One region of the Streptomyces capillispiralis genome, then DNA from elsewhere that is predicted to be linked to it. Evidence: riboswitches for the same ligand, from Rfam matches in the RefSeq annotation. Region 1 holds a riboswitch; each other region holds the start of a gene.
What was found. A riboswitch is a leader RNA that binds a small molecule or an ion and turns the genes downstream of it on or off. The one in region 1 is predicted to bind cobalamin.

Region 1 (8,298 bases):
CGCGGGCGGCCGCCGCCAGGTCGTGGGTGATCATCAGCAGCGCCCGGTCGCCGTCGGTGTCGACGTGGCGGCGCAGTTCGTCGACGGTGCGGTCCACCAGGTCGCGGTCGAGTCCCGTGGTGGGTTCGTCGGCGAGCAGCAGGGGTGCCCCGCCGACCAGGGCGAGGGCGGTGGCGGCGCGCTGGGCGAGGCCGCCGGAGAGTTCGTGCGGGTAGCGGTCGAGGTGGTCCGGCGGGAACGCGGCACGGGCGGCGGCCCGTTCGGCGGCCTCGCGCAGGGCCGCACGGCCCCGTACGCCCCTCAGTTCGGCGACCGTCTCCTCCAGTTGGGAGCGGATGGTGCGGACGGGGGTGAGGTGGGCGGCGGGGCTCTGCGGGACGAGGCCGATCCTGCGGCCCCGCACGGTGCGGGCGAGGGTGCGTTCGCCGGCGGTGAGCAGGTCGAGGTCGTCGAGCCGGGCGCTGCCCGCGGTCTGGGCGTTGGCGGGGAGCAGGCCGAGCAGGGCGGAGGCGAGGACGGACTTGCCGCAGCCGCTCTCGCCGATCAGGGCGAGGCACTCGCCGGGGCGCACGTCGAAGCGGGCGTCGGTGACGGCGGCGATCCGGCGCCCGCCGGGCAGCAGGAAGCGCACCGACAGGCCGCGCACCGACAGGACGGGGGGTCGCTCGGTCACAGCATGAGCTCCGATCGGCGGCGGGGGCTGATCCGCTCCCGCCAGACACCGGCGAGTCCGGCGACGGCGAGGGTGGGGACGATCAGGAAGAGGCCGGGGAAGAGGGTGGGCCACCACTGTCCGGCGAGCAGGGAGCCGCGGGCGCCCTGGATGAGGGTGCCGAGGCTGGCGGTGTGGGCGGGCAGGCCCAGGCCGAGGAAGGACAGCGCCGACTCGTGCCACATGGCGTGCGGCACCATGAGGACGGCGGCGAGCCCGGCCTGCGGCAGTACGGCGGGCAGCAGGTGCCGTACGGTCACCCGCCACCGGGAGGCGCCGCCTGAGACGGCCGCGTCGAGGTGGGGGCGGGAGCGCAGCGAGAGGACCTCGGCGCGGACGATGCGGGCGGTGGACAGCCAGTGGGTGAGCGCCACGGAGATCACCACCGGCCAGACGCCGGGGCGGAACATGGCCACGATGAAGACGCCGAGCAGCAGGTGCGGGACGGAGGAGAGGGTGTCGACGAGGCGCATGACCGCGCGGTCGGCCCAGCCGCCGAGCGCCCCGGCGGTGGCGCCGACGGCGGTGCCGATCACGGTGGCGGTGAGCGCGGCGACCACGCCGACCAGCAGGGAGACCCGCAGGCCGTAGACGCAGCGCAGCAGCAGGTCGCGGCCTACGTCGTCGGTGCCGAAGGGGTGGTCCCAGCTGGGCGGCAGGAGTTTGGCGGCCAGGTCCACGCTCTGCTGGTCGAGTTGGACCAGGGGCGGTACGAGCAGGACCGCGAGGACCGTCACGGCGACGAGGGTGGCGGAGACGCGCAGCCGGAGGGTGTGCGTGGAGCGGCGGGCGGTGCCGTGCGAGCGCCAGGCGGTGTGCTTGGTGTCGGCGGTGGTGTCAGCCATGGGAGTCACATCTCATTCAGCTTCACCCTCGGGTCGATCAGTCCGTAGAGCAGGTCGGCGAGCAGGTTTCCGGCGAGGACGGCGGCGGTGGCGAGGGTGGTCAGCGCGGCCAGCAGCGGGAAGTCGACGGCGGTGGCCGCCTCCACGGTGGCCGCGGCGATGCCCGGCCAGCTGAACACGGTCTCCACCAGCAGGGCGCCGGTGATGAGTTCGGGGACGCGGGAGCCGATCAGGGTGAGGACGGGCAGCAGTCCGCTGCGCAGGGCGTGGCCGAGCAGGACGGTGCGTTCGGCCAGGCCGCGGGCCCTGGCCCCGCGCACCGGGTCCTCGGCGAGGGCGTCGCCGACGCCCTGGCGGACGTACAGGATGAACCAGGGCAGTTGGGAGACGGCGAGGACGCCGGCGGGCAGGACGAGGTGGCTCACCACCTGGCCGGCGGTGACGTGGTCGCTGCCGGTGTCGGTGAGGCCGCCGGCCGGCAGGACGTCCAGGTTCAGGGCGAACAGCCAGATGGCGAGCAGGGCGATCCAGAAGACCGGGGCCGCCTCCAGGGAGTACGCGAGGGAGGTGACCGTGCGGTCGAGGAGCGAGCCGGGGCGGCGGGCGGCGAGCACGCCGAGCAGGGTGCCGAGCAGGACCGCCGCGGCGAACGCGACGGCGCACAGCAGCGTGGACCACACCAGGCGTTCGCCGATGACCTCGGCGACCGGCTGGCGCATGACGGTGGACCGGCCGAAGTCGCCGCCGAGCGCGGAGGTGAGCCAGTCCCACCAGCGGACGGCGAACGGCCGGTCCACGCCGAGGTTGTCGCGCAGCCGGTCCAGGGTCTCCTGGTCGGCGCCGAGCGCGGCGGTGCCGGCGTAGGCCTTGACGGGGTCGAAGGGGGAGGCGGCGGCCACGGCGAACACGCCGAAGGTGACGACGAGGAGGACGGGCACGGCGAACAGGGCCCGCCGTGCCGTCAGTCGTGCCATCGCCGCCCAGGGCAGGGGTGTCATGCGCGGGGCTGCCAGTCCTCGGCGTTCCACCAGGGGCCGCTGGCGAAGCCGTGCTCGTGCGGTTCGGTCTGGGTGGTCAGGCCCTCCCAGCGGTCGGCGAGGACGTAGAGGTGGTCGATGTGGGTGAGGACGGTGTAGCCGGGGTTCTTCACCAGTTCGCGCTGGAGCGTGTCGTAGGCGGCCTCGCGGGCCTTGGCGTCCTGGGCGCGGCGGCCGGTGTCGAGGGCCCGGTCGACGGCCGGGTTGTCGTAGCGGGCCATGTTGTTGAAGCCGTCGCCGGCGAGGGAGGAGTGCAGCAGGGTGTAGAGGCCGAAGTCGGGGTCGCCGGTGCTGCCGAAGCCGGCGAGCACGGCGTCGTGCTTCATCCGGGGTTCGATGACCTCCCAGGTGGCGCTCTCCACGCGGACGTCGATGCCGGCCTCCTTGGCGTCGGAGGCGTAGGCGAGGGCGTGGTCCTGGCGGACCTTGTCGCCGGAGGGGTAGTAGAGGGTGAACCGGGCGGGGCGGTTGGCCTTGGCGCGGACGCCGTCCTTGCCGGGCTTCCAGCCCGCCGCGTCGAGGATCCTGCCGGCCTCGGCGAGGTCCCGGGGGCGTTCGATGCCGTCGGCGAACCAGGGGTCGTCGACGGGCAGCGGTCCGTAGGCGGGGCGGCCGGCGCCGTCGAGGATCTTGTCGACCATGGCCTCGCGGTCCACTGCGAGGTCGAGGGCGCGGCGGATCGCGGTGTCGCCGGTGACCGGGTCGCCGGTGGGCAGGGTGACGGCGCGGAAGTCGTAGGAGGTCGCCCGGTAGGTCTTCTTGTCGTCGTCGCCCTTGAAGGTGGCGGCGAGGTTGGGCGGGAGGGTCGCTCCGTCGAGGTCGCCGGAGCGCAGCCGGGTGGCGCGGACGTCGTCGTCGGCGATGATCGCCATGGTGAGCTTTTTCACCTTCGGCGCGCCGCCCCAGTAGTCCGGATTGGCCTTGAAGGTGAGCTTTTCGCCCTTGCTCCAGCCGGTGAGGACGTACGGTCCGGTGCCGACCGGCTTCGTGTTGAAGGAGCCGGTGTTGGGGTCCTGTCCGCCGGCGACGTGCTCGGGGACGATGGGCAGGACCGTGCGGGCGGCGAAGGCCGCGTAGGGGTGGTCGAGGGTGAAGACGACCTTGCCGTCGCCCTCCGCCCGGACCTCGTCGATGACGTCCAGTTCGCTCCGGGCGGTGTTGTTCGTCCGGTCGTCCAGCACGGTGCGGTAGGTGAAGACCACGTCGTCGGCGGTGAGCGGTTCGCCGTCGCTGAACCTCACGCCCTCGCGCAGGGTGTACGTGTAGGTGCGGCCGCCGTCGGTGACCTCGGGGAGCGCCTTCGCCAGCGCGGGCTTCAGTTCCATGGCGGCGTCGCGGGCGAGGAGGCCGTCGAAGATCTTGGAGTTGCCGTCCTTGCCGTAGCCGAGCAGGGGGCTGAGGGTGTCCGGTTCGGACGGGACCCCGATCACGACGGATGCGGCGGACGCGCCGCCGTCCTCGCCGCCGCCGCCCGGCGCCGAGCAGGCGGCGACGGCGCCGGCCATGGCCATCGCCGCGGCGGCACCCCGTATTCGTCGGGTCGTCATCGGTCCTCACATCCCTGATGCCTGAAAATCGTTGTTGCATATTAAGTGCAGCAAGGCTCTACCCAGGACGGCGGCCCCTCAGTCCACGGCCTCGACGGACGGCGCCGCCCGTGTCAAGTGCGCAGGTGTGCGCCGGGGTGCGAGCCGTCGGGCGCTGTCCGCGCGCCCCCGTGGCCGCTTGTCACCGGACCGGAACCGGCACTACTGTCGCCACGCCTTGGTGACGGGAAATCGGTGCGATACCGGTGCGGCCCTCGCCACTGTGATCGGGAAGTCCGGCTCCAGTCCTCACGGACGGCCACTGGGTCCTTCGGGACCCGGGAAGGCGGAGCACGGGCGGTGGTACCCGTCAGCCAGGAGACCGGCCAAGGCGCGTCAACCATCCACGAGGTGCTGGAGAGGGTCTGCTGAGCCATGCACATAGCCGAGGGTTTTCTGCCGCCGGCGCACGCGGTCGCCTGGGGCGCCGCGTCGGCGCCGTTCGTCGTCCACGGAGCCCGGTCACTCGTCCGTGACATCAGGGAACGGCCCGAGAGCACCCTGCTGCTGGGCGCGTCGGGAGCGTTCACGTTCGTGCTGTCCGCGCTGAAGCTGCCGTCCGTCACCGGCAGTTGCTCCCACCCCACCGGCACGGGGCTCGGCGCGATCCTGTTCCGGCCGCCGGCCATGGCGGTGCTGGGCACCATCACCCTGCTGTTCCAGGCGCTGCTGCTCGCCCACGGCGGGCTGACCACGCTGGGCGCCAACGTCTTCTCGATGGCGGTCGCCGGTCCCTGGGCCGGGTACGGCGTCTACCGGCTGCTGCGCCGGTACGGCGTGCCGCTGATGCCGGCGGTGTTCTCCGGCGCGTTCGTCGCCGACCTGGCGACCTACTGCGTGACCAGTGTGCAGCTGGCGCTCGCCTTCCCCGACCCGGGCAGTGGATTCCTGGGCGCGCTCGGCAAGTTCGGCTCCATCTTCGCCGTCACCCAGATCCCGCTCGCGGTGAGCGAGGGCCTGCTGACCGTGCTGGTGATGCGCATGCTGGTGCAGTCGAGCAAGGGGGAGCTGACCCGGCTCGGGGTGCTGGTGACCTCGGCGGCCGGACGGACGACGGCCGACTCGACGGGGGCGGTGACCCGATGAGCCGCAACGCCAGGATCAACACCCTGCTGCTGGTGCTCGTGGCCGCGCTCGCGGTGCTGCCGCTCGCGCTCGGACTGGGCGACCACAAGGAGGAGCCGTTCGCGGGCGCGGACGCCGAGGCGGAGACGGCGATCACCGAGATCGACCCGGACTACGAGCCGTGGTTCTCGCCCCTGTACGAACCGCCGTCCGGGGAGATCGAGTCGGCGCTGTTCGCCCTCCAGGCGGCGATCGGCGCGGGCGTCCTCGCGTACTACTTCGGGGTGCGGCGCGGACGGCGGCAGGGCGAGGCGCGGGCACGCGCGCGGAGGGAGGAAGGACCGGGGCCCGACGCCGGGGCCGGTGAGGCCGGGGCCGGGGCCGGTGAGGCCGGGGCCGGGGCCGGCGGGGGCGTGGGCGGCGGGGCCGCGTCCCGGCGGGGGGACTGAGCCCCCCGTGCTGCCGATCGACGCGGCGGCCCACAGCAGCCGCTGGCGCCACCGTCATCCCGTGGACAAGGCCGTGCTGGGACTCGGGCTCACCCTGCTCGCGATCTCGCTGCCGCCCTGGCCGGGCGCGGCCCTGGTGCTGGTCACCGCGCTCGCGGTGCTGCTCGGCCCGGCGGGCGTGCCGGGCCGGCGGCTGTGGCGCGCCTACCGGGTGCCGCTGGGCTTCTGCCTGACCGGGGCGCTCCCGCTGCTGGTGCGGGTGGGCGGGCCGGACGGGTTCGTGTCCTGGGCCGCGGACGGGCCGCCGCGCGCCGGGGAGCTGCTGCTGCGCACGTCGGCGGCCTCCCTCGGCGTCCTGCTGTTCGCGTTCACCACCCCCATGTCCGACCTGCTGCCCCGCCTGGTCCGCGCCGGGGTGCCCGCGCCGCTCGTCGACGTGGCGCTGGTGACGTACCGGATGAGTTTCCTACTGCTCGACTCGGTGCGCCGGATCCGGCAGGCGCAGGCGGCCCGGCTCGGGCACACCACCCGGGCGGCGGCCTGGCGGTCCCTCGGCGGGCTCGGCGCGACCGCGTTCGTCCGGTCCTTCGACCGGGCGGCACGGTTGCAGAACGGGCTCGCCGGGCGCGGCTACGACGGCACCCTGCGCGTGCTGGTGCCCGAGGCCCGTGTCTCCGTCCGGTTCGCGGCGCTGAGCGTGGCGCTGCTGGCGGCGCTGGCCGCCCTGACCCTCGTACTGGAAAGGCCGTTGTCGTGAGCGAGTCCGTCCTGGTGGCCCTGCGGGGCGCGTCCTTCGCGTACGAGGACGGCCCTGCCGTGCTCAGCGGCCTGGACTTCGAGGTGCGCGAGGGGCGTGCGCTGGCCCTGCTCGGGCGCAACGGCAGCGGGAAGACGACGCTGATGCGGCTGCTGAGCGGTGGACTGCGGCCGAGCGGAGGCGAGTTGACCGTCGAGGGGCGGGCGGTGCGCTACGACCGCAGAGGGCTGACGGCGCTGCGCACCACCGTACAACTGGTGGTGCAGGACCCCGACGACCAGTTGTTCGCCGCGTCGGTCGGCCAGGACGTGTCGTTCGGACCGCTGAACCTCGGCCTGCCCGACGCGGAGGTACGCGCCCGGGTGGCGGAGTCGCTCGCCGCCCTGGACATCACCGCCCTCGCCGACCGTCCCACGCATCTGCTGTCCTACGGGCAGCGCAAGCGGACGGCGATCGCGGGCGCGGTCGCCATGCGGCCCCGCGTGCTGATCCTGGACGAGCCGACGGCGGGCCTGGACCCCGACGGCCAGGAACGCCTGCTCACCACCCTCGACGGGCTGCGGGCGGACGGCACGACGGTTGTCATGGCGACGCACGACGTGGACCTGGCCCTGCGCTGGGCCGACGACGCGGCCCTGCTCACCCCGTCGGGCGTGCACACCGGGCCGGCGACCGAGACGCTGGCCCGCACGGACCTGCTCGCGGCTGCGGGGTTGCGGCTGCCGTGGGGCGTCGCGGCGGCCCGACTGCTGCGTGCGTACGGGCTGTTGACGGACACCGGGGCGGGTCCCCGCACGGCGGAGGAGCTGGTGGCCGCGCTGGCGGGCGAATGAGCACGCCGGTGAGCCGGTGCCGGCCGTGTCCGGACCGCCCTCGGCGCGCCCGTTCCCGCGCGCGTGCCCGGAACGTGGGCATCCCCTGGCGAGGACTCCGCGACCTGCAAGTCCGCTTCCCGCAGGTCCGCTTCCGTGCGGAGCGGCGGACACCCGAGTGGAAGGCCGCGGCCGAGGAAGTGCCCCGGTCGGGGGCGTCGCTCACGCAGGGGAGTGCGGCCCGGCAGGGGTGCGTCCGACGAGGGGCCGGACGCACCCCTCGGCCGTCGGCGGGCAGGACGCGTCTTCGCCGCTGCGCCGCCGGTGCCCGCGACGCGGCTGGACGTGGTGGGGGTGGCCGTGCCCGGATGCCTGGCGGCCTCGTCGAGCGGACCCGGCCGGGCGTTGAACGGCGGGCTCAGGACTCGACGAACTTGTCCGCCAGGCCCTGTTCCAGGTAGTCGTCCGGCAGGTCCTGGACGACCAGCTCGGCTTCGGTGCGTTCGGTGTGCAGCCGCCAGTAGGCGTCGGCGATCGTCTGAGGTTGGGAGTCGTGGCCGCCTTGGCCGATGAAGGCGGCGATCGCCACGTGCGCGGCGTAGACGCCGGTACCGGAGAGCGCGGCATGCAGATTGAGGATCCAGTTGCGCATGCCGCCGGTGGCGATCTGAACGTTCGCCACGTGGGGGGCGATGATCGGCCCCGAACCCGCGCCACTGGTGACCAGGACCGTCCCCGTGCCGCGCTCCAGCATGCCGGGCAGGACGTGCTGCACCGCCGCGACACCGCCGAGCAGGTAGAGGTCCAGCTGGGCCAGAACCGAGTCGACGGTGACCTTCGTGGCCTCGACGAGCGGCGCCCGGCGCAGGTCGGCCGGGGTCGGCGCGGGCGAGTACTCGAGTACGTCGATCGGCCCCAGCCGCTCCTCGGCGGCGGTCAGCGCCGCGTGCAGAGCGGGACGATCGGTGACGTCGGCGGGAAACACCTCGACCCGGGCGCCCGTATCGGACAGATCGTCGGCCACCGCCCGGAGCG
Region 2 (6,074 bases), 1.1 Mb from region 1:
CTTGAGCGGGACGGACCGTGCGGCATCCGGCGGGCCGCCCCAGCCGTCGGCGCCGGCCCGGACGACTTTCGCCGCGGTGGCCCATGGCAGCCGGGCGCGGGTCACTGCTGCGCACCTCGGGATCTGGGGCAGCGCCGGAGGAGTCCAGGCCGCACCCTCCGGGGGCGGCCATGTGTGCGGAGCCGGTTTGGTACACATCGTCGGAGACCTTATTGCATAATAATTGCAACAACTTATCTGTGACAGAAAGGTTGGCCGTGAGGGTCTGCGATGGCGCCGGGCATCGAGTCGTCCTGCGACAAGACGGGAGCGGACCTGGCCCGGGACCTGATCACACGCCTCGGGAACACGCTGGACGACGCGGTCGCGGAGTGGTTCGACGAGGCGGCACGGGTCTTCGGGCTGCCGTATCCGGACGGTCCGGCCATCGATGCGGTCACGGCCTGCGCCGAGCACGGCGTGGGCACCCTGTCGTGATCGGCGGTGTCGCCGCGGACTCGCGGGTACGGTCGCCGGCCGAGGAGCACCGTCTGGCGGCGGGCGTCGAACTGCGACTGCCGCCGCTGCGGCTGTGCACTGGCAGCGGCGCGAGGACCGCCCCCGTCGGCGACCTTCTGGTACGGGTGGGCTCCGCGCCGGCACCGCTGGAGTACGCCGCACTGCATCCCGTCGTCATGGGGAAGGCGGTGGCCGCCTCATGACCACCGACATCCGTGTGTACCGGGACGCCGGGATACTCGCGCACACCGAGTCACTGCGTTCGGTGTACGTCGACGCCTTCTGCACCCCGCCCTGGAACGAGGACGAGGCGCAGGCAACCGAGTTCGTCTCCCGGCTGCCGGTGAGCGTACGGCGTGCCGGGTTCACCGCCGCGACCGCCGTGCGCGACGGAGAGGTCGTCGGCTTCGCCACCGCGATGACCACTCCGGCCCCCTTCCCCACCGACCGCTGCTATCCCCAGGCGGCCGCCGGCCTCGGCAACGACCGCACCGCCGACTGGCTGTGCGGAGCCCGGGAGATCGACGAACTCGCCGTCAGGCCCACCGCCCGCGGTACCGGCCTCGCCGCCCGCCTCCTCGACGCGGTGACCGCAGACGCGCCCGAGGGGCGGGCATGGCTGCTCACCTCGGTCCGTAACGGGCGGGCCCTGGCCTTCTACCGCCGCCACGGCTGGACGCAGGCCACCCGCCCTTCCCCCGGCGGCAAGGGCATCGTCGTCTTCCTCGGTCCGCGCCACCCCGCCCGTTCCCTCGCCCCGTTCCCCCTGTGAGCCTTCGGCGCCCCGCCTCGCACACCGCTGAAATCCGCCGCCATTTCCCCGACATCGTCACCGAGCCCGCCACAACGTGGTCCCCGGCGCTCCACTGCCGACCCCTGCCCCGCCCCTGCCGTTCGTGAAGTACTGGCCCGAGACGGCGGGGTCCTGGCACCGTTCGGGGCGCGTGACATGGTCACCGCCCGGATCAGGAGCGTCCGCGTTCTTGACGGGCCGACTGCCCGTGCGCGAACCATTTGTGCGCGGACATCCCGGTGGCCTCGGGGGCGGGTCGGCGTACCTATCAGGCGGACGGCCCTGCCTTGTATGCGGAGCGCGCCACCGCCCAGCGCGCCCACCTCGGGCTGATACTGCTGCCGACCACGAGCATCGGCTCCTTACCGCAGACCGGCGAACTGCGCACCGCCCGCGCCGACCCGCGCTCCGGGCGGATCGACACGGCCGGCTACGAGGAGCGGAGCAGGGCGGAGATCCAGGAAGCCCTGTCGTCGGCCAGCATCCCCTCCCGGGACGCCGTGCCGGTCGTCAGTCCGTCTCCTGGGTGTGGGGGGCCGTCGCGGGCGGATGAGTCGGACGGTCCCGTCCGCCGTCACGGCCGGACACCACCACGATGACCAGCCCGACAAGCACGGCTGCGACGGCGGCCCGTCCTGCCGCGCGCGCCCACCAGGCCGGACGGGCCGCGCCCACGCCGCCCTTCGGCGCACCCAGCCGTTCGGCCCGCCGGGCAGGTCTCAGCAGACGCAGCAACAGCAGTACCCCGACCGGGAGTTGCAGTAGCCACAGCACGGTGCGCGGCCACTCCCCGTACCAGACGTTGGTTCCGTACAGCAGGGTGTGCCACACGCTGAGCACGTAGACGACGATCACGAAACGGTGCAGCCGTCGCCAGGTGTTCGCTCCGATGCGGTGCCGGACGTAGAACAACAGTCCCAGCGGAATCGCCAGGTACAGGGCACCCTGGCCGATCGGGATGGCGATCCGGCCGGTCCCGGAGTCGTACCAACCGGGCACGAAGCTGTCGGCGAAGGCCACCCACAACCGTTCCGCCCAGTCCACCTTCGTCTCGTAGCGCACGAGTTCCGCCGCGAACATCAGCGCGTGGGCGAACATCAGCGCCGTCGTCGTCAGGCTCGTGGTGCGGTGCCAGCGCTCCAGCACCTGCCGGGAGACCGGCAGCCGGGCGGGGCGCGGCCCCGACAGCAGCAGACCGAGCATGACCGTGCCCCAGGCCCACAGCAGGCCCGACCACCCGAACGCCTGACTGAGCAGGTACATCCAGTAGGTGCCGGGGTCGTCCATGAACGGCATGACCGCGACCGTGTCCGACGCGCCGGACTCCATGCGCGCCCACAGGAACGCGAACACGAGCGCCGTGACCACCATCGCCGCGGTGGCGTCGGGCAGGGCGGCCCGCAGGTCGCCGCGCAGCGCGACGCGGTCACCGGGAGGCTGTCGCCGTTCGGGCGGGGCTGTTGCCCCGTCTTCGTCCGGCCTCGCGTCTGACGTCATCAGGGGCCTCCGGGCACGGGCCACCGCAGCAACGGTGCGCATGTGGCGTGAGGCAACAAGTCTGACTGACGGGGCAGTGATCCTCAGAGGCGTTATCCGGCCAGAGCCACCACGGGAACCGCACGGGGCACACCTGGTCTCCGCCTCCCCTCCACATTCAAGACAACCGCCGAAGCCCCACTGTCGCAGGAATACGAGCGCCTCTACGCTGATGCACGCAGTCGGTTCGCGCCTCCCGTCCACCCGGACGCCCGGTGGCGCGGCACAAGAGGGAACCCGGTGCGAATCCGGGGCTGTCCCACAGCGGTGAGTGGGAACGAAAGCCGTCGATGTCACGGGGTCCACGTCAGGGCCGGGGAAGAGACGGCCGGTAGGTGTCGGCCCTTTCGGCGGACGTGCCCGCGAGTCCGAGGACCTGCCACTGCGCCCGCGTCCCGCGCGGGCTGTGCTCGTGACCTCGTGGACCGGGTCGGCGGTACGGGCGGTCGTCCGTCGTGCGTGTGGCTGCGCCTCCTTCCCTGTCGGTGTTCAAGGCCCGGTACGGAGGAGGATGGTGTGCGGGACCCAGCCGGTTCGCGTCGGCCGTACCGACCCCGGGGCGACGTGTCGTCCGACGGACCGGGGCCGACGATTCTCCAACCCGTCGCGGGCGTCCTCCAGGAACCGGGCGTGTCCGGCGGCACGGTGTCCGGTGTCTGCCACGGCACTCTGGGCGAGTTGTACCAGGGCCCGTTGCGAGCGGGCACCGATCCTGAGATCGCGGTGGTGTCCTTCCCCGTGGACCGTCACTCCTGGGTGTACTTCACACCGAGGACGACGGCCGGCTCGCCGCGTCCGTCGGCACTCGGTGAGAAGTCGGCGACAGCGGCCCGGCTCTTCCTGGACCACTACGGCCTCACCCTGCCACCGGGCGACTGGCACACCCACTCCGAACTGCCGGTGGGCGTGGGGATGGCCAGTTCCACGGCGGACATCGTGGCGACGCTGCGCTGCCTGTTCCGTGTCTTCTCCCTGCCGTACGACACGGACGTGGTCCTCGGCGTCCTGGCGGGCATCGAGCGCGCCGACAGCGTCTTCCTCGACGAGTTCGCCCTGTACCTCAGCGGCCGGCACCGGGTGGTGCGGCGACTGGGCCCGGACATCGGCTTCCACACCGCCTACGTCACGGAACCCGGCACGGTGGACACCGCCGCCGTCACTCCCCTGCTGCTGGACCACTACCGGCGCCGCAGCGAGGAGTACCAGCGGTGCCTGACCGATCTGGTGAAGGGCTTCGATTCGGGCGACCCGGCCGCCGTAGCGCGTGCCGCGACGGTCAGCGCCGCGTTGTCCCAGGAGGTACTGCCCAAGGCGACCTTCGGCAGCCTGCGAGCCCATCGTGAACGGTTCGGTGCCGACGGCATCTTCGTCGCCCACACCGGCTGCCTGGCCGGCTATCTCTTCGCCTCACGCCCACCGGCCGAGGTCAAGTCCGAACTCTCCGCGTTCCTCCACTCGCTCGGCCACCAGTGCACCTTCGCCCAAGGAGGCTACGGGTGATCCACCCCCACATCGCCGACGCCCTGAAAGTCCCGGACCTCGTCCGGCTCACCGACGGCCTGGTCCTGCTGCGGTTCGAGTCGATGAAGATCTACTCGGCCCTGGCCGCCGTCCGTCATCTGCTGGAACGGGGCACGGTCCGTCCGGGCCAGACCCTGATCGACAGCTCCAGCGGCATCTACGCCTACGCCCTCGCACTGGCCTGCCACCGCTACGGCATGCGGTGCCGCATCGTCGCGTCCACCACTGTCGACGCCACCACCCTCGCTCAGCTGGAGATCCTCGGCGCTACGGTGGAACAGGTCAGACCGTCGCAAAACCTCCGGCTCGACCAGGAACTGAGGGTGCGGCGGGTGCGCGAGATCCTCGCCGAGGATCCCGGGCACCACTGGATGCGCCAGTACCACGACGACGTCCACTACCTCGGCTACCAAGAGGTCGCCGACCGGATCGCGGCGGAGTTCCCGGCGACACCGCTGACCGTCGTCGGCGGGGTGGGTTCCGGAGCCTCGACCGGCGGCATCGTGGAACACCTGCGCGTTACGGACCCCTCGGTGCGTCTGGTCGGCGTCCAGCCCTTCGGGAGCGTCACCTTCGGCAGCCAGGACCATCACGATCCCGAGGCGATCATCGCCGGCATCGGCTCGTCGATCGTCTTCGACAACGTCCGCCACCATCTCTACGACACCGTGCACTGGCTGGACTTCACCCACGCCATGTCCGGCGCGGTCGCCCTGCTGCGCGAGCACGCGGTGTTCGCCGGGCTGTCCACCGGTGCCGGCTTCTTGACGGCGCTGTACGAGGCCCGCCGTCACCCCGACCGACTGCACCTGGTGGTAGGGGCCGACACCGGACACCGCTACGTGGAGCGTGTGTTCGCCCGGCACGCCGAGGCCCTGGATCCGGCCGCGCTGAAGCCCGTCGAGGTCCGCGGTCCGGAGGAGATGACCATGCCGTGGTCGAGAATGACGTGGCGGCGCACTCCCTGCCCGGCCCACTGGAAGGAGCGGGCGGCATGACCGTGGCCTGCCTGGAGTCACTGACCTTCGGCCTCGGCCATCTGGTCCGCGCGGCCGACCGGCTCGGCGAGCGCCTGCTGCTCCTCACCCGGGACCCCGCCTACTACGCCTACGAACTGGACCGGCTGCCCGCCGACGCCCTCGACGTCGTCGTGACCGACACCTTCGACGTGGAGCGGGTCGCCGATCTGCTCCGGCGCACCCCGGGGCTGCGCGGCCTGATCAGTTCCACCGACACCTGGACCCTGGCCGGCGCCTCCCTCACCGAACGCCTCGGCCTGCCCGGTCTCGATCCAGCCGTACTGCGACTGACCCGGGACAAGGCCGCCGTACGCAACAGACTGCACCGCGCGGGCCTCACCCGCGCAAGGGCCGTCGAGAACGCCGACCCGGACCGCGAGCCACGCGGGCTGCTGCTCAAGGAGGCGGGACTGCCGCTCGTGCTCAAGGACACCGCGGGCACGGGAAGCCAGAACGTGTGGTTGGTCCGTGACGAGGGCGAACTCGACGCGGCGCTGGCGGAGGCGTCCGGTCGGGACCTGAGAGGACGGTTGTTCGCCGAGCCCTATTTCAGCGGCCCGGTGTACAGCGCCGAGACGCTCACCTGGGACGGCCGCACCCGGCTGCTGGGCGTCTCCAGCCGGCTCATGTCACCGGAGCCGCACTTCCGGGAGGAGATCACCGCCTTTCCCGTCGCCTTCCCGGACCCGCAGCGGACATCGTTGGAG
Region 3 (8,298 bases), 4.5 Mb from region 1:
GACGCGGGCCGTGGCCCGGCGCCGGTCGCCGTGCTCGGCGGTGTCCTCGTCCGCATGCGCCCGTACGTAGTTGGCATCGGCCGGCTCGTCCAGCTCCGCCACCGCCCGCACCGCGTCGTCGATCAGCCCCACCACGTGCGGGAAGGCGTCCCGGAAGAACCCGGAGATGCGGACCGTCACGTCGATGCGCGGCCGGCCCAGCTCCTCCAGCCCGACCACCTCGAACCCGGTCACCCGGCGCGACGCGTCGTCCCACACCGGGCGGCAGCCCAGCAGCGCCAGGATCTCGGCGATGTCGTCGCCCTGGGTGCGCATCGCGGACGTGCCCCACACCGTCAGCCCGACGGACTTCGGGTAGTCGCCCGTGTCCCGCAGATACCGCTGCACCAGCGACTCGGCGAGCGACTGCCCGACCTCCCAGCTCAGCCGGGACGGGATGGCCTTCGGGTCGACGGAGTAGAAGTTCCGCCCCGTCGGCAGCACGTTGACCAGGCCGCGCGTGGGCGAGCCCGACGGGCCCGCCGGGACGTACCCGCCGTCCAGCGCCCGCAGGATGTGCCCGATCTCGTCGGTCGTGCGCGCGAGCCGCGGCACGACCTCGGTGCACGCGAACTCCACCACGGCGACCGCCGCGGGCAGTTCGGCGCCCAGCACCTCCCGGACCAGCCCGGCGCCTTCGCCGGCCGTCCAGCCGCGTTCCTCCATGCCCTCCGCGATCCGCCGGCACAACCGCTCCAGCAGGTCGATCGCGTCGGCGCCGGTGCGCGCCGGGCCGTCCACCAGGTCGGTCAGCTCCACCGGCACCTTCACCGGCGCGCCCGGCGCGGCCAGCAGGTCCTTCTCCACCAGCCCGAAGTGCTCGGCCAGCGAGGCCCGCAGCCCCGGCAGCGCGTTCGCCTGCCCGCCCCACACCTGCGAGGCGCGCAGCACCGCCAGCACCAGGTTCACGCGCGGTTCGCCGACCGGGCCGCCGCCGAGGATGTGCAGACCGTCGCGGATCTGCACGTCCTTGATCTCGCACAGATAGCCGTCGATGTGCATGACGAACTCGTCGAAGGCGTCGTCGTCCGGCTGGTCGTCCACGTGCAGGTCGTGGTGGAGCTCGGCGGCCTTCACCAGGGTCCAGATCTGCGCGCGCACCGCCGGTGCCTTCGCCGGGTCGAGGTCGGAGACCAGCGCGTACTCGTCGAGCAGCTGCTCCAGCTTCGCCAGGTCGCCGTAGGTGTCGGCGCGGGCCATCGGCGGCACCAGGTGGTCGACCACCGTGGCGTGGCCGCGCCGCTTGGCCTGGGTGCCCTCACCGGGGTCGTTGACGATGAACGGGTAGATCAGCGGCAGGTCGCCGAGGACCGCGTCCGGCGCGCAGCCGCCCGACAGGCCCAGCCCCTTGCCCGGCAGCCACTCCATCGTGCCGTGCTTGCCCATGTGCACGATCGCGTCGGCGCCGAAGCCCCCCTGCGATGGTGCGGCCTCCAGCCACCGGTAGGCCGCCATGTAGTGGTGGGACGGCGGCATGTCGGGGTCGTGGTAGATCGCGATCGGGTTCTCGCCGAAGCCGCGCGGCGGCTGGATCATCACGACGACGTTCCCGAACTGCAGCGACGCCAGCACGATGTCGTCGCCGTCGACGTACAGCGAGCCCGGCGGCTCGCCCCACGCCTCCGTCATCGCCCCGCGCAGCTCCGGGTCCAGCTTCTCGAACCACGCCCGGTAGTCCGCCAGCGGCACCCGCGCGGGCGCGGCGGCCAGCTGGTCCTCCGTCAGCCACTCCACGTCGTGGCCGCCGGCCTCGATCAGCCGGTGGATCAGCTCGTCGCCGTTGTCCGGGTAGCCGTCGACGCCGTATCCGGCGTCCCGCAGCGCGTCGAGGACCCGGACGGCGGACGCCGGGGTGTCGAGGCCCACCGCGTTGCCGACGCGCGAGTGCTTCGTCGGGTAGGCGGTGAAGACCAGGGCGAGCCTCTTGTCGGCGTTCGGCTTGTGCGCGAGCCGGGCGTGGCGTACGGCGATGCCGGCCACCCGCGCGGCCCGCTCCGGGTCGGCGACGTACACCGGGACGTCGTCCGGGCCCTGCTCCTTGAAGGAGAAGGGGACCGTGACGAGCCGGCCGTCGAACTCGGGGATGGCGACCTGCATCGCGGCGTCCATGGGGGACAGGGCGGCGTCGGAGGCGTCCCACGCGGCCCGCGACGAGGTGAGGCAGAGCCCTTGCAGCACCGGCACGTTCAGGTCGGCGAGCGCCCCGACGTCCCAGGCCTCCTCGTCACCGCCGGCCGACGCCTGCGAGGCGTGCGTGCCGCCGGCCGCCAGCACGGTGGCGACCAGGGCGTCGGCCCGCCCCAGGATCTCGTACAGCCCCTCCTCCGCGCCGCGCAGCGAACCGCAGTACACCGGCAGGGCGTTGGCACCGTGGGCCTCGATCGCGTCGCACAGGGTGTCCACGAAGGCGGTGTTGCCGCTGAGTTCGTGCGCGCGGTAGAAGAGCACGCCGACGGTGGGCCGGCCCTCGGCCGCGGTCCGCTCGCCGTGCACCCCGTACTCGGGCATCTTCCGCGGCCCGTCGAAGCCCTCGCCGGTCAGCAGCACGGTGTCCGACAGGAACCGCGCCAGTTCGGTCAGGTTCTCCGGGCCGCCCTCGACGAGGTAGCGCAGCGCCTCGGCCACCACACCGGCCGGCACCGACGACTCGGCCATCAGCTCCGCGTCCGGCACCGTCTCGCCGCCGAGCAGCACGGTCGGGATCCCGGACGCCTTCAGCGCCGCGAGGCCGTCCTCCCAGGCGCGCTTGCCGCCCAGCAGGCGGACGACGGCGAGGTCCGCGCCGTCGAGCAGCGCGGGCAGCTCCTCCGCCACGTCCACCCGGGTCGGGTTGCCGATCCGGTAGGAGGCACCGGAGGCGGCCCGGGCCGCCAGCAGATCGGTGTCGGCGGTCGACAACAACAACACAGTGCTCATGCGGGCGCTCCCGGTGGAATGAAAGGCAGTCCTTGCGGCGCGCCGGACTCGATGAGCCGCCACAGCGCGTCCGTGTCCGCGTGCTGTTCGATCAGGTCGCCGAGCCGGTCGAGCTGCTGCTCGCGCAGCGCGGCGAACGAGGTGCCGGGGGCCGGTACGAAGCGGCGCCCCGCGGCGGCGGCGACCTCGCGCAGGAAGGCGCGCCGGAAGCCGTCCGACTCCAGCGAGCCGTGCCAGTGCGTGCCCCAGGTCTGGCCGACCCGGCAGCCGTCGAGGAACGGCTCACCGCCCGTGACCTCGGCGACCCCGTGGTGGATCTCGTACCCCTCGACGGGCTCCCCGAGGGCGTCGCCGGACGGCCGGGCGAGGGTCTTCTCGCGGGCGAACCGCACCCGTACGGGCAGGATGCCGAGCCCGTCCACATGCCCCGCGCGGCTCTCGACCTCGTCCTCGATGTGCTCCCCGAGGATCTGGAAGCCTCCGCAGATGCCGAGCACGGGCCGCCCCTCGGCCGCCCGCCGCTTCAGCGCGTCCGCGAGCCCGCGCTCCCGCAGCCACCGGAGCGCCCGCACGGTGCCGCGCGTCCCCGGTACGACGACGAGGTCGGCGTCGGCGAGTTCCTCGGGCCGGTCCACGAACCGCACCACGACGCCCGGTTCGGCGGCGAGCGCGTCGACGTCCGTGAAGTTGGACATCAGCGGCACCGCGCACACCGCGACCCGCAGGACGTCCTCGCCGGCCGGCGCGGCCACCTCCGACTCGCGCACGGCGCCGCGCAGCGACACGTTCAGACCGTCCTCCTCGTCGATGCCGAGGCCGTGCCGGAACGGCAGCACGCCGTAGGTCCGGCGTCCGGTCAGGCCGTGCAGCATCTCCAGACCCGGCTCCAGCAGCGAGACGTCGCCCCGGAACTTGTTCACCAGGAACCCGGCGACCAACTGCTGGTCCTCGCGGGACAGCAGGGCGACGGTGCCGAAGAACGACGCGAAGACGCCGCCCCGGTCGATGTCGCCGACGACGAGCACGGGCAGCCCGGCGTTCCTGGCGATGCCCATGTTGACGATGTCCGTCCGCCGCAGATTGATCTCGGCCGGACTGCCGGCCCCCTCGCAGATCACCGCGTCATACGTGCCCCGCAACTGCTCCAGACAGTCCAGCACCGTGCCCAGCAGCCGCTGCTGGCGCCCGCCGTGGTACCCGCGGGCGCTCAGCTCGCCGACCGGCCGGCCCAGCAGCACCACCTGGCTGGACTGCTCGCCGCCCGGCTTGAGCAGCACCGGGTTCATCAGCGCGGTCGGCTCGACGCGGCAGGCCTGGGCCTGCATCGCCTGCGCCCGCCCGATCTCGGCGCCCTCCCGGGTCACGAACGAGTTCAGCGACATGTTCTGCGCCTTGAACGGCGCGACCTTCACGCCCTGGCGCACCAGCCACCGGCAGATCCCGGCGGTCACCACGCTCTTGCCGGCGTCCGAGGTGGTCCCGGCGACCAGCAGACCCCCACCGCTCACGATGCACGTCCCTTCATGACGCTCCGCGCGAGGACGCCGGCCCCGAGCGCGAGCCAGCCGACCCGCCGCGAGAGCCGTACCGCCCGCTCGATGTCGGACACGGCCACGGCCCGGCCGCCGCCGTTGAGGGCGGGCCGGTGCTCGACCCGCCCGCCGTAGGAGAGGGTGCCGCCGAGCCGCACCCCGAGCGCGCCCGCGAAGGACGCCTCCACGGGACCGGCGTTGGGGCTCGGATGCCGGTGCGCGTCGGTCCGCCACGCCCGCACGGCACCGCGCGGGTCCGGTCCGGCGAGCGCGGCGAGTACGGCGGTCAGCCGCGCCCCGGGCCATCCGGCGACGTCGTCGAGGCGGGCGGAGGCCCAGCCGTAGCGGCGGTAGCGGGGGGACTTGTGGCCGACCATCGCGTCCAGGGTGTTGACGGCGCGGAAGCCCAGCAGGCCCGGCACCCCGGCGACGGCGCCCCACACCAGGGCGCCGACCACGGCGTCGGAGGTGTTCTCGGCGACGGACTCGACCACCGCGCGGGCGATCCCGTCGGCGTCCAGGGCCTGGGGGTCGCGGCCGCACAGGTGCGGCAGCCGGGCCCGGGCCGCCTCCACGTCCCCGGCCTCCAGCGCCGCGGCGACGGCACGGGCCTCCCGGGCCAGCGAGGTGCCGCCGACGACGGCCCAGGTGGCGACGCCGGTCAGGGCGACGGAGGCGGCGGGGGAGGAGCGCACGAGGCGTGCGGCAAGGCTTCCCAGCGCGACGGTCCCGCCGACGCACACGGCGGTGTGCACGGCGCCCCGGCCCCGGTCGTCCCGCCACAGCACTCGTTCCACGGCGGCCGCGGCCCGCCCGAAAGCGGCGACCGGGTGCCCGCGGCGGGGATCGCCGAGCAGCAGGTCGCCGAGGAGGCCGGCGGCGGCGCCGTACGCGAAGACGCGATCGGCACCCATGGGGTCAGCCGGCCGGTGTTCCGGAGGAGGGGGTGGCCCCGGGGAGGGGCGGGGCGTCGCTGATCGACCTCGACGGGCAGCCGCGCATGGCGTTGGGTCCTCACTCAGGGTGTCCGCGCCCTGGTTCGACGAGACCGGCGGTGAGAGTTCCTGGCTCCCGGGGTGTGCACCCCGGTGACAGTGGCGGGACCGCGCCGGATTCGCACCGGCTTCCTCTCCTGCCGCCGTATTGGCTGAGGCAGTCCACCACGGCCCCGGAAGGGCCGTCAACTTGCCGTTGACCTGCGGGGCTGAAGTGTGCTGAGGCCCACAGAGGGGTTCCGGTGGGTGACGGCGGGCGGGGTGCGCACACGCCGACGGGCGGTGCGGGTGCCGGGGCTCCCGCACCGCCCGTCGGACGGAGACGCTCGGGTGGTCAGGCCATGATCAGGTAGATCCCGTAGGCCACCGCCGCCGCGCACGCCGCGAAGCAGGCGTAGGCGCCGGTGACGGCCAGGGCCGCGGACCGGCCCTGGGCTGCGGCCCGCTCCTGGCGGGACAGACCGTTGATGCCGAGGGTGAACAGGGCCACCAGGGCCACGGTGACCACGAGGCTGACGCCGAACACGGAGCCGAGGGCCGCCCAGTCGATCTTCATGGTGCTCTTCTTCCTTCGTACCGGGGCGCGGTCAGACGGTGGTCTTGGCCTGCGGGGCCGCCGGGTCCGTGGACGCCGGGGCCGCGATGGAGGCGGCGAGTTCGTCGGTCACGGTGCCGGCCGGGGGCGGGGTGACGGCGGCGATCGCCTGGGTCACCACGCCGGAGGGCTCCTCGCCGGGGACGTCGTGGTCGTTGACGTTGGTGTGGTCGACGACCTCACGCCGGGAGATCTTCCAGATCGCCGCGCTGGAGGCGACCAGGAAGACGGCCACGAGGGCGGTGCCCCAGTCGCCGAAGCCGCAGACCCACTCGGCGAGCGCCGCGACCAGGGCCGCCGCGGGCAGGGTGAGGCCCCAGGCGATGAACATCCGGGTGGCCGTCGACCAGCGGACGACGCCGCCCCTGCGGCCCAGGCCCGCGCCCATCACGGAACCGGAAACGGAATGCGTGGTGGAGAGCGAGAAGCCGAGGTGCGAGGAGGCCAGGATGACCGTCGCGGCGCTGGTCTGGGCGGCGAAGCCCTGCTGCGGCTGGAGGTCGGTCAGGCCCTTGCCCATGGTGCGGATGATGCGCCAGCCGCCGAGGTAGGTGCCGAGCGCGATGGCGATGCCCGCGGAGAGGATGACCCACATGGGCGGGTCGGAGTCGGGGGCGAGGGTGCCGCCGGCGACCAGGGCGAGGGTGATGATGCCCATCGTCTTCTGGGCGTCGTTGGTGCCGTGGGCCAGCGAGACCAGGCCGGCGGAGGCGATCTGCCCGGCGCGGTAGCCCTTCTCGGAGGCCTTGCCGTCGGCCTTCCGGCCCAGGCGGTAGGTCAGCCGGGTGGCGAGCATCGCGGCGAGGCCGGCCACCAGCGGGGCGGCGATCGCGGGGATGAGGACCTTGGTGACGAGGACGTCGCCGTGCACCGCGCCGAAGCCGGCGGAGGCGACGGTGGCGCCGATCAGGCCGCCCATGAGGGCGTGCGAGGAGCTGGACGGCAGACCGACCAGCCACGTCAGCAGGTTCCAGAGGATCGCGCCGACCAACGCGGCGAAGATGACCTCGGGACGGATGCCGGCCTCGTCGACGAGGCCCTTGGAGATCGTGTTGGCGACCTCCACCGAGAGGAAGGCGCCGACAAGGTTCAGCACGGCGGACATGGCCACCGCGACCTTGGGCTTGAGCGCACCGGTCGAAATGGTCGTTGCCATCGCGTTCGCGGTGTCGTGGAAACCGTTCGTGAAATCGAACGCGAGTGCGGTTACCACCACAATCGCGAGGATCAGCGAGAAGCCTTCCATTTACCCAGGCAATCGTTCGAGGTCATTGGCTGGTCGACCGTAGGTAACCAGGGTGAACGGAAGATGAACTGGAATGGGCGTCGTGGTGACCGTAAAAGGGGGTCGCCGCTCCGCCGGATGGCGGGGGTCGCCCGCCGTGCCCCTGGGCTGCCCCGTGCCCGGCGGGGCGGGCGCCCGCGGCGCACCGCTTCAGCCGATCGAGTGAGCCGTGGAAGAGATTCCGGTCACTCGGGAGGGTGCCCGCGCCGCGCGGCGGGCCGGCCGGCCCGGCGGGACCCCTGGTGCCGCCGGGCGCAGCGGGGGTCGCGGTAGGTGGTGGCCTCGGTCGCCTCGACGTGGACGAAGCGGGCGCCCGCGGCCTCGGCGGACGGCCGGTCCACGCCCTTCTGGCGCGACGGCCGACGGCCGGCGGACGGCGGACGCGCAGGCGGGGCCGACGGCCTGCCTGGCAGGATCGCGGCATGGCTGAGCAGCGGCGGGGCGGACGGGAAGCGGGGGACGCCGGGGGTGGCGCCCGGGGCGTGGGGGACGCGCGGGGGAGGCGTGTGCCCGAGGAGGAGGCGCGCGCCTGGGCGGACCTCGTCGAGACCGCGCGCCGGACCGTCGCCGACGGGCTCGTCGTGGGCACCTCCGGCAACGTCTCGGTGCGGGTCGGCGACACGGTCCTGGTCACTCCGTCGGGAGTGCCGTACGACCGGCTGACGCCGGACGACGTGACCGGTGTCGACCTCACCGGCCGGCAGGTCCTCGGCTCGCTGGTGCCGACCAGTGAGCTGCCCCTGCACCTCGCGGTCTACCGCACCACCGGCGCGCGCGCCGTGGTGCACACGCACGCCGTGCACGCGACGGCCGTCTCCACGCTCGTCGACGAGCTGCCGCTGATCCACTACATGGCCGCGGCACTGGGCGGCCCCGTCCGGGTCGCCCGCTATGCGACGTACGGCACCGACGAGCTGGCCGGGAACATGCTCCGCG
Region 4 (8,298 bases), 1.0 Mb from region 1:
ATGCCGGGGACGCCCGCCTGGTACCCGGTCAAGCAGACCGGCGACCTCATCGAGCACCTGGGCGACAGCCGTGGATACGCGGGCATCGTGTACGCCGAGGCGGAGACCGCCGAACTCGCCACCCACCGCGCGGTGGCCGCCGCAGGCGCCCTGCGTGTACTCACTGACCCGGTCGGCCTGAGGGCGCCCGGTGGGTGAGCGCACCACCCGGGGACCGGGCCTGCGGGCCTCGCTGTTCCCGCTCACCAGCCCGCTGCGGTTCCTCCTGCTCAGCTCGTTCCTCATCCCGCTCGGCAGCTTCATGGTCCTGCCGTTCATGTCGGTGTTCCTCCACGAACGGCTCGGGATGGGGCTCGGCACAGTCGGGGTCGTCCTGGCCGTGGCGTCCCTCGTGCAGTTCTCCGGCGGCATCGTCGGCGGCGCCCTCGCGGACCGGATCGGACTGCGCCGCACGATGCTGTGGGCACTCGCCCTACGCACCGCCGGTTTCGCCGGGCTCCTGCCGGCCCTGCGCTGGCCGCCCCTCGCGATCTGGGCGCTGGTCCTGACGTGCTGCGGTGCCGCGCTCTACCTGCCCGCGAACAAGGCGTACCTGGTGCACGGCGTCGACGACGAGCGCCGCCCGGCGTTCCTGTCGGCGGGCAACGCGGCACTCAACGCCGGCATGGCTGTGGGCCCGCTCATCGCCGGACCGTTCGTCCTGTCCTCGCCCGGCTGGCTGTTCGCGGCCGTCACGACGTTGTTCCTCGCGGTCACGGCGGGACACGCACGGCTGCCCGGAACCGACGGAACGCACCCCGCCGAAGCCAAGGATACGGCCCGACCGAGCCTCCTGGCCGGCGTGGCACTCCTGCCGTTCGCCGCCAACGCGCTGGCCTTCTACCTCTACTTCCACTTCCAGCACTTCCTGGCGGTGTACGCCGTCGAGCGCGCCTCCAGCGCGTTCTACAGCGTGGTGCTGCTGCTCTGCTTCACGCTGGTCATCGTCGTACAGCCGCTCGCTTCCGGCCTGATCCGGCGCATGCCGTACGCCGTCGCCCTCGCGGTCGGCTTCACGGGCCTGGCGGCGGGCCTGGCCGTGCTGGCGGCCGGTACGCGGGCGGCGCTGCTCATGGGCGGGGCGCTGATCACGCTGGGCGACATCGTGCTGTTCCTCAAGAACGACCTGGAGGCGCTGCGCCGCAGCCCTCGCTCCGACGCCGTGGTCTTCGGCCAGCAGCGGCTGGCCGCGGGCCTGGGCGCCTGCGCGAGCGGCATGCTGGGCGGGCAGTTGTACGGCCTCGGCGAACGGGCCGGACACACCGGCTGGTTCTGGCTGCTGGCAGCCGCCCAGTGTCTGTTGCTTCCCCCTCTTCTGCTGGTGCTGCGCCGTCGCACGGCGCGGCGTCCTGTCCCCGACGGCGACCATGAAGGAGCACTGACGCGCGATGACACGGACGGGCGGATTCCAGGACGATGACTTCTGGACCGAGTTCCACGACTTCCTCTTCTCCGAGCAGCGCTACGAGCAGGCCGGTGAACTGCTCGACAACTCCCCCCTGCTGGTCTTCCCACAGGGGTCGCGCGTGCTGGACCTGTGCTGCGGGCCGGGGGTGTTCACCGTGCCGCTCGCCCGCCGCGGTCACCGCGTGACCGGAGTGGACCTGAGCCCGGCCATGCTGGACCGGGCACACAAGCGATCGGCCGACGCCGGTGTCGAGGTGACGTACGTGCGGGCCGACGCCCGCGAGTACGAGGCACCGGGCGGCTTCGACGTCGTCCTCAACATGTTCACCTCCTTCGGGTACTTCGAGGACCCCGCCGACAACGCGCGCGTGCTGCGCACCATGTACACCTGCCTGGCACCCGGCGGCACCCTCGTCCTCGACCTCGCCGGGAAGGAGCTCCTGGCCCGCAGGGTCACCCCGCCCAAGGTGGTGCGGCGGGGCGACGACGTGATGGTGCAGACCGACACCGTGCTGGACGAGTGGGCGCGGCTGCGCAGCGAGTGGGTGCTGGTCCGGGGCGAGCGGGTGACGCGGGCCACCTTGACGTGGTTCGTGTACAGCGCGGTGGAGCTGCGGCGGATGGCCGAGGAGGCGGGGTTCGGCCGCGTGCAGGTCTTCGGCGGGTTCGACGGGCGCCCCTACGACGAGAGTGCCGAGCGGCTCGTCCTTCGGGCTGTGCGCGAGGCGTGAGGAAAGGCGGGGCGTGCGGCCGGGTCCGCACGCCCATGTGCCGTCGGCTCGGGAAGCCGTAGGATCACCTGGTCATCGCCGCGACGGGAGACAGGAAGCCGGTGCGAATCCGGCACGGTCCCGCCACTGTGACCGGGGAGCGCCCCTCCGACATGCCACTGCGCTGTGCGCGGGAAGGCGGAGGGAACGTCGATCCGGGAGTCAGGACACTGGTCCGTCGCGGGCCCGATCCGAGGAGCGCGGACTCCAGGAGGCTTCACGTGTCCCAATTGTTCACCCCTGCCCGCACGCGCGGGTTCCTTCGTTCCACGGCCGCTGCCATGGTTCTCTCGTCCGTGCTGCTGACCACCGGCTGCGGTGCGTCCGACGAGAGCGGCGCCGACGCAGAGGCCACCGCGGCCGCGCCCGAGGGCTTCCCGGTCACCATCGACAACTGCGGCGTGAAGACGACGTACGACAAGCCGCCGTCGCGGGTGGTCACCATCCACCAGCACCCGGCGGAGCTCATGCTCGCCCTCGGTCTGAAGGACCGCATGGCCGGAACGGCCTTCCCCGACTCCGCCGTCCTGCCCGAGCTGAAGAAGGACTACGAGTCCGTACCGGAACTGGCGGAGAGGGAACCGTCCTTCGAGACCGTCCTGGACGCCGAACCCGACCTCGTCTACGGCGGCTACGGCAGCGCCTTCGACGAGAAGGAGGGCCGCTCCCGCAAGGCGTTCGCCGACGCCGGCATCGACAGCTACCTCAACCGCGAGTACTGCGGCGAGAAGACGGTGACGATGAAGGACACCTACGACGAGATCCGCACCATCGGCAAGATCTTCGGCGTCCCGGACCGGGCCGACGAACTGGTCGCCGACCTCGAGGACCGCGTCGGCAAAGCCGCCGCCACGGTCGAGGGCGAGCCCGAGCTGCCCGTCTTCGTCTACGACAGCGGCGACAAGAGCGCCTTCACCGCGGGCGGCAAGAGCCTGGGCACCGAGCTGATCCGGCTGGCCGGCGGCGAGAACGTCTTCACCGACCTCGACGACGTCTTCGGTGACGTCTCCTGGGAGCAGGTCGTCGAGCGCAAGCCGGAGGTCATCGCCATCTACGACTACGCCGGCGCCGGAAGCGTGGGGGAGAAGAAGAAGTTCCTGCTCTCCCAGCCCGCGCTCGCCGACGTACCCGCCATCAGGAACAAGCGGTTCGTCGTCCTGCCGCTGACCGCCACCCTGGTCGGCATCCGCTCGGCCTACGCGGTCGAGGACCTGGCCCGCGGGCTGCACCCCGAGAGCTTCCGGTGACCCAGGCCGCCACCGGCGCGTCCACCGAGCGGACGGTTCAGCCGCACAAGACCACCGGGCCCGGGGCGGGCCGTACGAGGCCGGCGGTCACGCTGCTCGTACTCGCCGCTCTGCTCGTCGTCTCCGCCACGGCCGGCCTCGCCATCGGCTCCGTCCAGGTGCCGCCCGGCCAGGTGTGGGGCATCGTGACGCACGCGCTGGGTGCCGACTGGCAGGATCCGGACTGGTCGCGGGCCCGGGAGACCATTGTGGTGGACGTGCGGGCGCCGCGGGTGCTGCTCGGTGCGGTCACCGGGGCCGGTCTGGCGGTGATCGGTACCGCGTTGCAGGCCCTGGTGCGCAACCCGCTCGCCGAGCCGTACCTGCTCGGCGTCTCCTCCGGGGCGTCCCTCGGCGCGGTCTCCGTGATCGTGTTCGGGGTCACCCTCTTCGGGCCGGCCTCCCTGTCGGTGGCCGCCTTCGTGGGCGCCCTGGGCGCGCTCCTGCTCGTGTACGCCACCGCCCGCACCGGCGGCCGCATCACCTCGGCACGGCTGGTGCTGTCCGGGGTGGCGATCGCGGCGGTACTCACCGCGGTCCTCGATCTGCTGCTGCTCACCACCGACCGGGGCAACGAGGCCCGCGCGGTTCTCGCCTGGACCCTCGGCGGCCTCGGCGGGGTCAACTGGGGCACCCTGTGGCTGCCGAGCACGGCCCTGCTGCTCGGTGTCGGCGTCCTCATGGCGCAGGCCCGCAACCTGAACCTGCTGCTGGCCGGCGAGGAGGCGGCGACCACGATGGGTCTGGACGTGGCCCGGTTCCGTGCTCGTCTGTTCGTCGTGCTCTCCCTCGTCACGGGCGTGCTGGTCGCGGCGGCCGGACCCATCGGCTTCGTCGGCCTGATGATGCCGCACATCGTGCGCCTGTTCGTCGGCGGCGACCACCGCCGGGTCCTGCCGACGGCGGCACTCGGCGGAGCGGTCTTCCTCATCTGGGCCGACATCGCCGCGCGGACGATCGCCGCGCCGATGGAGATACCCGTCGGCGTACTCACGGCCCTGTGCGGCGGGCCGTTCTTCCTGTGGCTGATGCGCCGGGACGCCCGGCGCGGCACCGACCGAGGAGTGGCATGACCGCGACCGAACTGAGCGTCGACGGCGTCACGCTCAGCGCCGGAGCCCGTCACCTGGTGCGTGACGTCTCCCTGACCGCCCGTCCGGGTGAGACCATCGGGCTCGTCGGCCCCAACGGCAGCGGCAAGTCCAGCCTCCTGCGCACCGTCTACCGCGTCCTGCGCCCCGACACCGGTCAGGTCCGCGTCGACGGCGGCGACGCCTGGTCACTGTCGGTGCGGCAACTGGCCCGCACCGTGGCAGCGGTGGTCCAGGACTCGGCGGCCGACTTCGACCTCGCCGTCCGCGAGGTCGTCGCCATGGGCCGCACCCCACACAAACGACTCCTCGCCGGTGACACCCCCGAGGACGCCGACCTCATCGACTCCGCACTCCTGGCGGTCGACGCCGTCCACCTGGCCGACCGCCCCTTCGACCGGCTCTCCGGCGGCGAGCGCCAGCGCGTCCTCATCGCCCGCGCCCTCGCCCAGCAGCCCACGCTCCTCGTCCTCGACGAACCCACCAACCACCTCGACATCCGCCACCAACTGTCCGTGCTCGGCACCCTGCGCCGCCTGCCCACGACCGTCCTGCTGGCCCTGCACGACCTCAACCTGGCCGCCTACTACTGCGACCGCCTCTACGTCCTGCACGCCGGTGAGGTCACCGCCTCCGGCCCACCCGCCGAGATCCTCACCCCCCACCTCCTGGCCGAGGTCTACGGAGTGGAGACGGAAGTCACCATCCATCCGCGCACGGGCGCCCCGCAGGTGACGTTCCTCCCCGAAGAGCCACACGTCTGAAGGCACCAACCCGAGCCACCGCGTCCCGCCCGAGTGTGCGGGGGCTCGTGCGCCGGCCGTGCGACGGACCGCCCTGCGCGGCCACTGATCCGGTGCGCTCGGGAAACCGGCGTGCGCGTTAGCGTGACCCTCTGCCGCATGGAGTGTCCATGGGCCGGGTCGGCCCGCACGAGGGTCCGCGACGGAGAGTGACGGAACTGCGATGAGTGAACTGACGAAGCCCGAGGTCGACGTCCCGGAGGGTGCCGCGCCTGCCGAACTGACCGTCCGGGACCTGGTCGTCGGGGACGGACCCGAGGTGAAGCCGGGCACGGTGGTCAGGGTCCACTACGTCGGGGTGACCTTCGAGACCGGGAAGGAGTTCGACTCCTCCTGGGACCGTGACCAGCCCTTCAAGTTCGCACTGGGCAGCGGCAGGGTCATCAAGGGCTGGGACCGGGGGTTGAGGGGGATGAAGGTCGGCGGTCGGCGCGAGATCGTCGTTCCCCCGCGTCTCGGCTACGGCAACCAGTCGCCCTCGCCGTTGATCCCGCCGGGCTCGACCCTGGTCTTCGTGGTGGACCTGCTCGACTCGTACTCCGCCGGCGCAGGCGGCTGGAGCAACGCCCGCTGACCCGGACCGATCCTGTTTCCGCGCCCGCGCCCTCGCCCTCGCCCTCGCCCTCGCCCCAGGCGTTGCCGTCGTGGATCCGCGCGCACCCAGATCCTCCGCGCACTTCAGCGCCCACACCTCGAGTTCTCCGATCTGCCGGGAGTGAGCCCGTACGCGGTGCGGTCCTCGTCCTCGTAGTGAAGACGTCGGCCTCGCACTCCTCGCCGGTGTCCGGATCGGTGACGAGGAAACGGCCGCTGAGCGGATCGGTCTCCGGCCGTCGTTCCCGAACGGTCCTCGGCCGACGGCCCCTCACTCGCACCTGGAACAATGGTGATCAGTCACGGCGGGGCGGCGCGATCGGTTGCGCACCGTTCTTGCCGCGGCGGGGGACGACGGTGCTCGGCGACGGTGTGGCTGAGGGCGGCGATGCCGTCGACAGACGGGCAGAGAATACGGAGTGCTGCTGTTCATGCGGTTTCGAAAGAGCGCTGTCATCGCGGTTGTGTGTGCCTTGGCCGCTGGTGTCTCGGGGGACCGTGCCGGCACCTCCGCGCCCGCGGGGGGACCTGTGGAGGACCTCCTGAACGGCAGGGACTGGGCTCACTTCGCCGGCGGGAAGCCCACACGCACAGGGGTACGGGTCACACCCCTCGACCGGCGCATCACACGCCAGGACGGTACCGGCGGACAGCCGAACCCACCGGTGAACCTGCGCGGTCCCCACCTGGTGTTCCGAGGGGATATCCGGATCGAAGCCGGCCTGCGGCGCACGGATGACACGGATGCCTACCTGCATCTGTACGGTGAGACGCCGGTCATCTACGACGAATGGCGCTACGAACGGCGCGGCGTGCGCATCGGCGTGGTCGGCGGGAGGCTCCGGATCGACCGCTGGGACGGGGACTCCGACAGACCTGCGACGACCCGGACCTTCGGGAGCGGCCTGGGGCTCGAAGTCCGCCTCGCCGTCGAAGTCCGCGCGAACAGGCTTGTACTGGAGGCCGACGGCAGGGTCGTGGGAACCGTTCCCGCGCGGGACGTCTTCGGCAGTGGCCGCATCTGGTTCGGCGCGGACGCCGGAGCCCGCGGGAAGGGCTGGACCCTCAGCGATCTCCACGCGCGGTCACTGGGACGGGGCCGGATGTCCGTCGTGGACGCGCCCGGCCTGCGAGTGCCCCGGTCCAGCGATGCGATGCGTGATCTGGCGGCGGATCTCCCACGCCCGATCCATATGGGAACCGCCCTGGCCGCGGGCCCCTTGCTGACCGACAGCGCCTACCGCCGGACGGCGGGTGAGGAGTTCTCCATGCTTACGCCGGAGAACGACTTCAAGCCGCAGTTCGTCCAGCCTCGACGCGGCGTGTTCGCGTTCGCGGAAGGCGATACCTTGGTGGACTTCGCCGAGGCCAACAGCATGAAGGTGCACGCCCACACCCTCGTCTGGTTCGAAGCCCTGCCCGCATGGATGCGCGCCGAGATGACGGACGAGCAGCGCAGGCGCGTCATGGTGGAGCACATACGCGCGGTAGCGGGCCATTTCCGGGGGAAGGTGGCGGAATGGGACGTGGTGAACGAGCCCATGTCCGACGAGGACGAGGACTACTTCAACGGCAACCGGGGCGTGCGGCCGCAGTTGTGGTTCGAAGCGATGGGTGAGGAGTACATCGACATCGCCTTCCATGCTGCCCGCGAGGCCGACCCGCACGCGGTGCTGTACCTCAACGAGTACGGGGTGGAGGAGGACGGTCCACGCTGGGACGCCCTCTACGCGCTGCTGGTCCGGTTGAAGGAGCGGGGCGTTCCGATCGATGGCGTCGGTTTCCAGAACCACGACTACGCCGTCAGCGACCGTACCGACCCCGAGGTCTTCCGACGCAAGGTCAGGGCTTTGGCCGGACTCGGCCTGAAGGCCCGGGTCTCGGAGGCGGACGTCCTCGTCGACGAGGACGAAGAGGACATCCAGGCCCGCCAGTTGGCGGGGAAACTCGCGGTCTGCGGCGAAGAACCCAACTGCACCTCGTTCTCGACCTGGGGTTTCACCGACAAGTACGGCTCCACGGCTGACCTGCGGCACTATCCGCCGAGTCCGGGAAACGCTCTTCCCTGGGACGCGACGTACGAGGCGAAGCCCGCCTACTGGGCACTGCGTGACGTCCTGGACGACCAGTACGAAGACGACGCAGGGGACGACCGCCGGTAGGCACGCGCCGTACACCAGGACCCTTGGACGAAGCGGGATCGAGGTGAGCGCCCTCGGTTCTGGCTGCCGGCCATCGGCGGGGAATGGCAGGGCCCCGACGGGAGCCCGCTCGGCTGGGGCACGGTCGACGCCGGGGAGTCCGTGCG

Region 2: another riboswitch for cobalamin. It lies ahead of FHX78_RS02675 (GHMP family kinase ATP-binding protein); the one in region 1 lies ahead of FHX78_RS07170 (energy-coupling factor ABC transporter permease).
Region 3: another riboswitch for cobalamin. It lies ahead of FHX78_RS27285 (cobalamin biosynthesis protein); the one in region 1 lies ahead of FHX78_RS07170 (energy-coupling factor ABC transporter permease).
Region 4: another riboswitch for cobalamin. It lies ahead of FHX78_RS02700 (ABC transporter substrate-binding protein); the one in region 1 lies ahead of FHX78_RS07170 (energy-coupling factor ABC transporter permease).

The regions. Positions count from the first base shown of each region.
Region 1 is NZ_VIWV01000001.1:1,761,546-1,769,843, forward strand. It holds gene FHX78_RS07150 (ABC transporter ATP-binding protein) at 1-673, opposite strand, end outside; gene FHX78_RS07155 (ABC transporter permease) at 670-1,557, opposite strand; gene FHX78_RS07160 (ABC transporter permease) at 1,563-2,531, opposite strand; gene FHX78_RS07165 (ABC transporter substrate-binding protein) at 2,552-4,141, opposite strand; cobalamin riboswitch at 4,343-4,525, shown strand; gene FHX78_RS07170 (energy-coupling factor ABC transporter permease) at 4,556-5,266, shown strand; gene FHX78_RS07175 (energy-coupling factor ABC transporter substrate-binding protein) at 5,263-5,694, shown strand; gene cbiQ (cobalt ECF transporter T component CbiQ) at 5,702-6,451, shown strand; gene FHX78_RS07185 (energy-coupling factor ABC transporter ATP-binding protein) at 6,448-7,284, shown strand; gene FHX78_RS07190 (SDR family NAD(P)-dependent oxidoreductase) at 7,682-8,298, opposite strand, start outside.
Region 2 is NZ_VIWV01000001.1:712,649-718,722, forward strand. It holds partial or broken gene FHX78_RS02655 (tRNA (adenosine(37)-N6)-threonylcarbamoyltransferase complex transferase subunit TsaD) at 313-701, shown strand; gene FHX78_RS02660 (GNAT family N-acetyltransferase) at 698-1,270, shown strand; partial or broken gene FHX78_RS02665 (hypothetical protein) at 1,582-1,764, shown strand; gene FHX78_RS02670 (ferric reductase-like transmembrane domain-containing protein) at 1,802-2,788, opposite strand; cobalamin riboswitch at 3,041-3,212, shown strand; gene FHX78_RS02675 (GHMP family kinase ATP-binding protein) at 3,458-4,327, shown strand; gene FHX78_RS02680 (cysteine synthase family protein) at 4,324-5,346, shown strand; gene FHX78_RS02685 (ATP-grasp domain-containing protein) at 5,343-6,074, shown strand, end outside.
Region 3 is NZ_VIWV01000001.1:6,254,372-6,262,669, forward strand. It holds gene cobN (cobaltochelatase subunit CobN) at 1-2,955, opposite strand, end outside; gene FHX78_RS27280 (cobyric acid synthase) at 2,952-4,463, opposite strand; gene FHX78_RS27285 (cobalamin biosynthesis protein) at 4,460-5,401, opposite strand; cobalamin riboswitch at 5,527-5,664, opposite strand; gene FHX78_RS27290 (hypothetical protein) at 5,817-6,038, opposite strand; gene FHX78_RS27295 (inorganic phosphate transporter) at 6,070-7,323, opposite strand; gene FHX78_RS36925 (hypothetical protein) at 7,548-7,703, opposite strand; gene FHX78_RS27300 (class II aldolase/adducin family protein) at 7,785-8,298, shown strand, end outside.
Region 4 is NZ_VIWV01000001.1:719,035-727,332, forward strand. It holds gene FHX78_RS02685 (ATP-grasp domain-containing protein) at 1-198, shown strand, start outside; gene FHX78_RS02690 (MFS transporter) at 191-1,459, shown strand; gene FHX78_RS02695 (class I SAM-dependent methyltransferase) at 1,428-2,177, shown strand; cobalamin riboswitch at 2,269-2,389, shown strand; gene FHX78_RS02700 (ABC transporter substrate-binding protein) at 2,498-3,463, shown strand; gene FHX78_RS02705 (FecCD family ABC transporter permease) at 3,460-4,575, shown strand; gene FHX78_RS02710 (ABC transporter ATP-binding protein) at 4,572-5,357, shown strand; gene FHX78_RS02715 (FKBP-type peptidyl-prolyl cis-trans isomerase) at 5,560-5,970, shown strand; gene FHX78_RS02720 (endo-1,4-beta-xylanase) at 6,521-8,152, shown strand.